DNA from 2 places in the Mesorhizobium sp. LNJC394B00 genome. Region 1 is predicted to be linked to the other one. Evidence: predicted binding sites of a transcription regulator. Region 1 holds the regulator's gene; the other holds the start of a gene.
What was found. Region 1 encodes LexA, which represses DNA repair genes until DNA is damaged. Its sites were predicted from a motif close to TGTTCNNNNTGTGTTCNG; they were not measured.
Positions count from the first base shown of each region.

Region 2: X751_RS149535 (YifB family Mg chelatase-like AAA ATPase) is a predicted target of LexA. The motif match lies at 1,453-1,470, and genes of this name have one in related genera.

Region 1 is NZ_AYWH01000004.1:233,471-237,006, forward strand. It holds gene kynU (kynureninase) at 1-515, opposite strand, end outside; gene X751_RS146975 (GntR family transcriptional regulator) at 683-1,447, shown strand; gene lexA (transcriptional repressor LexA) at 1,651-2,433, shown strand; partial or broken gene X751_RS01000000163910 (ComEC/Rec2 family competence protein) at 2,427-3,536, opposite strand, start outside.
Region 2 is NZ_AYWH01000003.1:46,439-49,974, reverse strand. It holds gene X751_RS149530 (glycosyltransferase) at 1-64, opposite strand, end outside; gene X751_RS0133420 (glycosyltransferase) at 249-1,313, shown strand; gene X751_RS149535 (YifB family Mg chelatase-like AAA ATPase) at 1,565-3,097, shown strand; gene X751_RS149540 (malate synthase G) at 3,303-3,536, opposite strand, start outside.

The sequences.
Region 1 (3,536 bases):
TGGTTGACCAGGATGACGGCAACGCTGTCGTCGATCAGCTCCTCGATTGCCGCCGCGTCGACGCCCTCCAGCCGCAGCCGCGTTCCCGGCCGGGTCGAGGCGACGCCTTCGGCCATGTAGAGGTCGGTCGGGAAACTGTCGCCCTCGGCAACGATGACCGACCGATCCGGCCGCATGCCGAGCGCTGCGTGCAGCAGCTTGTAGACGTTGATCGAGGTTGTGTCGCAGACCACCGTCTGCCCATCAGCCGCGCCGATCAGTCGCCCGAGCTGATCTCCGAGTTCCACCGGCATGTTGAACCAGCCGGCGGTGTTCCAGGCGCGAATGAGGTCGTGCGCCCATTCCTGCGTGGCGGCCTGCTGCAGTTCGCTGAAGACGACCGCTGACGCGGCGCCCAGGGAATTGCCGTCGAGATAAATCACGCCTTGCGGCAAGACAAAGCGTTCGCGCATGGAGCGCAGCGGATCGGCGGCATCCATTGCTTCGATTGTAGCGAGATCGGGTGTCGTGCTCATGATCCGGCGCCCCTCCATGGACAAACGCGCGCGGCGGAGCCTGCCGCCCAAACATGCCGGCGATCTTGAGTGGTCGCCCTTGAACTGTCAAACATTATATATAATTCACCCATTGAAAGGCTTTGATATATAATGATCCGCCGAGCGTTTATGTCTGATGGATCACGATGCTGGGTGACGAGCAGACCTCGAAGACGGAAGCGGCCTATCGCCTGCTCAGGCGCGATATTCTTGCGACCCGGCTGGCGCCTGCCGCGCCGTTGAAGCTGAGCACGCTGCGCAACACCTACGGCATCGGCTGGACGCCGTTGCGCGAGGCGCTGTCGCGGCTGGAGGCGGAACGGCTTGTGACCGCCATCAGCAACCGCGGGTTTGCGGTCGCTCCCGTCTCTCGGGCGGAGCTCGAGGATTTGGCGCGTGCGCGGCTGGTGGTCGAACTGCCCCTGCTGGTGGAATCGATCGAGGAGGGCGACCGTGAGTGGGAAGACGCGGTCGTTGCCGCCCACTATCGTCTCTCACGGTGCGGGTCTGTTCTCGACGATCCATCGGATGATGCGGTCGACGCGTGGTACGAAAAACACGATGCCTTCCATGCGGCGCTGCTCAGTGCCGCGACATCCAGCTGGCTGCTGCGCTTCAATGCGACGATTTCCGACCAATTGCATCGCCATCACCGCTTTCTGGGTCTGGCCCCGACGCTGCGCGCCGCCGCCGGCCGCACGGATGGACACCGGAAGGCCGTGGCGGCCCTGCGCGACGCCGTGGCGATCGAACACCATACCGCCCTGATGGAAGCGGCCCTCGATCGCGACGTCGAACGTGCGAAAACTCTGATGACCGCTCACATCGGCTACACGCTGCAGGTCTATGCCCAGAGCGAACCCGGCGCGGATGCTGCGCAGCCCCGTCCGAAAAGGAAGCGGCGGTCGTAGCCGACGCGCAGGGCACTTTGGCTTCGTTTCACCCGTTGCCGGCAAATGGGCGCAGGCGGCGCCCGCAGCGCCGAACGTTACGCTGAACAAAACGTCAACACATTCATTAAACTTTAAAAGGTTGCGGAACACAACTGGAACAGATAGTGTTTGTTCTGGGTTTGTTTTTTCTGATTCTGATTTCAGAACCCTTGGGGGCCGCGATGCTGACGCGCAAACAACATGAGCTTCTGATGTTCATCCATGAACGCCTGAAGGAGAGCGGAATCCCGCCGTCCTTCGACGAGATGAAGGAAGCGCTCGACCTCGCCTCCAAGTCCGGCATCCACCGCCTGATCACGGCGCTTGAGGAGCGCGGTTTCATTCGCCGGCTGCCGAACCGGGCGCGCGCGCTGGAAGTGCTGCGGCTGCCCGACTCGATCGCACCAGGCCTCAATGCGGCGAGGAAGTTTTCGCCGAGCGTGATTCAGGGCAGTCTTGGTCAAACCGGCCAAGGGCAAGGCGGCCAAGGACAAGGCGCGATGGGCCAAGGCGGTCTCGGCCGCCAGATCAAGCCGGGCTCGCCGTCGCGTTCGATGTCGGCCGGCAATGACGATGCCGTTTCCGCGATTTCAATCCCGGTTATGGGACGCATCGCCGCCGGCGTGCCGATCGACGCCATCCAGCATCAGACCCATTCGATCTCGGTGCCGCCCGATATGATCATGGGCGGCGAACACTACGCGCTCGAGGTCAAGGGCGATTCGATGATCGAGGCCGGCATTTTCGATGGCGACACGGTCATCATCCGCAATGCCGACACAGCCAGCCCCGGCGAGATCGTGGTGGCGTTGGTCGACGATGAGGAAGCGACCCTGAAACGCTTCCGCCGCAAGGGCGCCTCGATCGCCCTGGAAGCCGCCAACCCGGCCTACGAGACCCGCATTTTTGGACCGGACAGGGTGAAGGTGCAGGGCAAGCTTGTCGGATTGATCCGGCGCTACTGAGCCGGCTTGGGTTTGTACTTTTCACGCTGGTTGTAAGGCGGCAGGCCGCGCGCTTCGCGGGAGAAGCGGCGTTGCTCGTGCCAGGGGCGATACGGCTTGTCGACGGCGAAGCGGATGGTTGGCGCTGCAGCTGCCGATTGCGGATCGAAGAAGACGGCGGCGCTGCCGTCGCGGGCCAGCTGTTTCTTCGTCACGACCAGCACCAGCGGGTCGCGGCACGGATTGTAGGCGGTGGCGTCATCGATGACGATCAGGCTCGCGAAGGCACAGGCCGGCCGCGCCGTCTTGCGGTCTTTCGCAAGCGCCACAATGGCTCCGGAAGGGTGCCGGGCGATACAGAGATCGCCGGTGCAATAGAAGGGCGAGCCGGGCGGCAGATCGAGCGGATCGAGATCGAACCGCGTATCTGTTGCCTCGAAAATCTCAGGTGGGATAATGGTTTCGGCCCGCAGCGCCCGTTTCCAATTGTCCGTGGTGAATTCGTTGGAGCGTTCGCGGTTGAGGGCGAGTTCGCCGCCACCGATCGGCATGGCCACCAGATGCGCATCCTCGGATATGAGCACGTCGGGCGTAAGCACCTGCGGCTACCGTCAACAGGCCGGCCAGCGCGAAAGGCACGGCCGCCAACCTGAGCCAGGTGGTGGCCATGGTGGCGATGACGAGGGCGACCGCCACCAACAGCACCGAGCGGATGGAGATCAGCCCGACGGCGTCGACCGGCGAGCGCTCGGAAATCCAGGCCGATATAGCGATCATCGCCATCAGACCCTTGCCCATCACATAGAGGAACGGCCCGTCGGCGCCGAACGGCATCGCCAGTGCGCTGAGCACGGCAAAAGGCATGACGATCAACGAAACAATCGGCATCACGGCCAGATTGGCGATCAGGCTGAGCGGCGACACACGCTGAAAATGCCAGATGGCGAACAGCAAGGTTGCACTGCCGGCGATGATCGAGGTCATGGCGAGGCTGCCCATGGCCAGCGCGAATTTTCGCGACAGGAAGCCGACGAAGGAGCGCTTTGCCGGCGGCGTTCTCACCTTGTCGGCGCGGTAATCGGCCCAGCCGGCATAGGCGCCGACAAGGGCGGCGGTGGCAGCAA
Region 2 (3,536 bases), on a different contig from region 1:
AAACGGATACGGTTGGTAGCGCGATGTGAGAACCAGCCCCGCTTGGGACGATGTTTTCTTTCAAGAGGCGCTTCTCCGTACACCAGATTTGATCGCCTGAGATATTCCGTCGATCAACTGGCGATGTTTCTTTGCCAAATTTCTCTCTGTCGAAGCGAGTTTTGCCCCGCACTCAAGATCGCAATTGCCGCATGTTGACCCTACAGCACGGGTATCGCCCTCCTACCAAATTCGAGATTGTCAGAGCCATGCTGCGTCATGGCCACAAACTCAGAAAAGGGCACCCTTCCGCGAAGTCGCAACCTGCTCTTCAGGCCAGTTTGCTGTCTGACGATCCGTTCATATCCTATTCGGGAATGTCCGGTACGCCGCTCGGATTAGCAAGTCATATGCCTTTCCTTCCACGCGGCCACCGCGCCTGGTTTCTCATCTCGCCAACCTGGTCCATCGAAAACAGTGCTAGCGTCAAAACCATCCGGACCTATGCCGTTCTGCATAGACTCAAGAACCCCCGTCACTCGCTAATCTTCCTATCCAACACTCAGGCCGAGGCTGATCTGTTGAATCAGTCCGGCGAGGCCGCCGTCCTGCACAACAAGACGTCAACAACCTCCGAACACATATTCAGGCCTCTCGATGACGTCCCTGTAGAATTTGATGCAATCTACAATGCGCAACTGGCTCCGTGGAAGCGCCATGACTTGTCGCTTGGCATCCAGCGTTGCGCATTTGTCTTCTATCGAGATTCAAGCGGGTCCTCCACGACGGAGTCGGAAAGAGCGCGAATAAATCGGCATAGGGAGCTCGCGCCGCATCACGTCTTTATCAACGAGTTTGACGGCACCGGCAAGCCGGTCCGATTGGCACCGGCTCAGGTGAACACGCATCTAAATCGTGCAGCCGTGGGAATCTGTCTCTCTCACCTGGAAGGACCAATGTTCGCCAGCACGGAATATCTTCTCGCGGGCCTTCCAGTGGTCACGACGCCGAACCATGGCGGCCGAGACCTTTATCTCGATGACGGCTATTCGCTTACAGTTCCACCCGATCCTCGATCCATCGCGGAGGCTGTCTTAGCGCTGAAGGAGCGACGAATTCCCCGGGATTACATTCGTTCGCAAACTTTGAAACGAATCGAACGAGACCGCGGGCGGTTCATAGACCTTGTAAACGAGATTTTTCTGGAGAGCGACTCTTCGCGCCGGATCGCCCTGCCTTGGCCTTTCAGATATCCTGTCATGGAGTGGCTTCCACCGCAGGTCGCGATCGATCGATCGCTTTCAGGTTCGGTCGATGCCTTCATCCCCGCTTAGAAGCAACACCCTCAGATTGCCGAAGGGCCTAGTCGCCCTTTGTTAAACGCGGTCGAGGAGGCGGAGCAGCCGTTCCATTTTGCTTAACCATCTTCCGTTTTTGCAACCGGCACAGCGCGCTGCAACCACCACGAATGCATGTTCCTGTAATGTTCTTGCCTTGGCCTGAAATCTATGGTTGTCTTGTCCTGACGTCGCTCGCGGTCTGAACCACAAGGCCGAGGCGAGCCGATATCCGGGGGCAGAGCAAGATGGTGGCGCGGGTTCGCACGGTTGCTTTCCAGGGCATCGAGGCCGTACCGGTCGATGTCCAGGTGATGATCGCGCCGGGCAAGGTCGGCATGCAGATCGTCGGGCTGGCCGACAAGGCGGTGGCCGAAAGCCGCGAGCGCGTGCAGGCGGCACTGCATGCGTCGGGGCTGTCGATGCCGTCGAAGAAGGTGACGGTCAACCTGGCGCCTGCCGATCTTCCCAAGGAAGGCAGCCATTACGACCTGCCGATCGCGCTCGGCCTGATGGCTGCACTCGGCGCCATTCCGGGCGACATGCTGGCCTCCTATGTCGTGCTCGGAGAATTGTCGCTCGACGGCACCATTGCCACGGTCGCCGGTGCGCTGCCGGCGGCGATCGGCGCCAATGCCGAGGGAAAGGGCCTGATCTGCCCGTTCGGCTGCGGGCCGGAAGCGGCCTGGGCGGGCAAGGATTTCGACATATTGGCGCCGCGCAGCCTGATTGCCATCGCCAATCATTTTCGCGGCACGCAGGTGCTGTCGCGGCCCGAGCCCGGCATCCATGTCTCGGCCCGCGACCTGCCCGACCTTTCAGACATCAAGGGCCAGGAAAGCGCCAAGCGGGCGCTGGAAGTGGCGGCGGCCGGCGGCCACAATCTCTTGATGGTAGGGCCTCCCGGCTCGGGAAAATCGATGCTGGCGCAAAGGCTGCCTTCGATCCTGCCGCCACTGGCGCCGAAGGAACTCCTGGAAGTCTCGATGGTCGCCTCGGTGGCGGGCGAACTCGGCGAAGGCAAGCTCACCGACCGGCGGCCGTTCCGCGCCCCGCACCACTCGGCTTCGATGGCGGCGATGGTCGGCGGCGGCATAAGGGCACGGCCGGGCGAAGTGTCGCTTGCCCACAACGGCGTGCTGTTCCTCGACGAGTTTCCCGAATTCACGCCGCAGACGCTGGATGCCCTGCGCCAACCGCTGGAGACCGGCGACTGCATGATCGCGCGCGCCAACCACCGCATCACCTATCCGGCCCGCATTCAGCTGGTGGCGGCGATGAACCCGTGCCGCTGCGGCATGGCCGGCGAGCCGGGCTATCGCTGCCTGCGCGGCGAGCGATGCCGCACGGATTACCAGGCGCGCATTTCCGGCCCGCTGCTCGACCGCATCGATCTCAGGATCGAGGTGCCCGCGGTCTCGGCCGCCGACCTGATCCGGCCGGACCGGGCGGAAAAAAGTGCTGCTGTTGCGTTGCGCGTGGCGCGCGCCCGCACCATCCAGCGCGAACGCTTCGAGCGGCTCGGCGTCACCAGCGCGACCACCAACGCGCATTGTTCGCCATCCGTTATCGAGGACATCGCGATGCCGGATGCCGCCGGCCTGTCGCTGTTGAAGGACGCCAGCGAAAAGCTCGGCTTTTCGGCACGCGCCTATCATCGGGTGCTGAAAGTGGCGCGCACGCTGGCCGATCTCGAAGCGAGAGAAACCGTCGGCCGCATTCACCTGGCCGAGGCGATTTCCTACCGCATGATGTCGGAGCGGGTGGCGCAGGCGGCGTAACGCTCCTCCTTGAGGGGAAGGTGGCCCCGAAGCGGCAGGGTGGGGGTCGCCGAAGAATGGTCGATCTTTTTGGAGCCGAGCCGAGAAAGGGCCTCTGCAATGACATTGCTTGTAGTGTCGTCCGAAGGGAGTCGCCGCACTTCACGCAGGACCCCACCCGGCCCTTCGGGCCACCCTCCCCTCAAGGGGGAGGGAAATGCAGGCGCTAATTCGCCCGCTCTTTCGCCTTCAGCTCCAGCCGCCGTGCGTGCAGCACCGGTTCCGTATAGCCATTCGGCTGTTCGCGGCCTCTAAACACCAGGTCGCAGGCGGCGTGGAAGGCGATGGAATTGTCGAAATCGGTGGCCATCGGGCGGTAGAGCGGGTCGCCGACATTTTGGAGGTCGACGATCGCTGCCATGCGCCGCAGCGAATCCATCACCTGGATCTGCGAGCACAC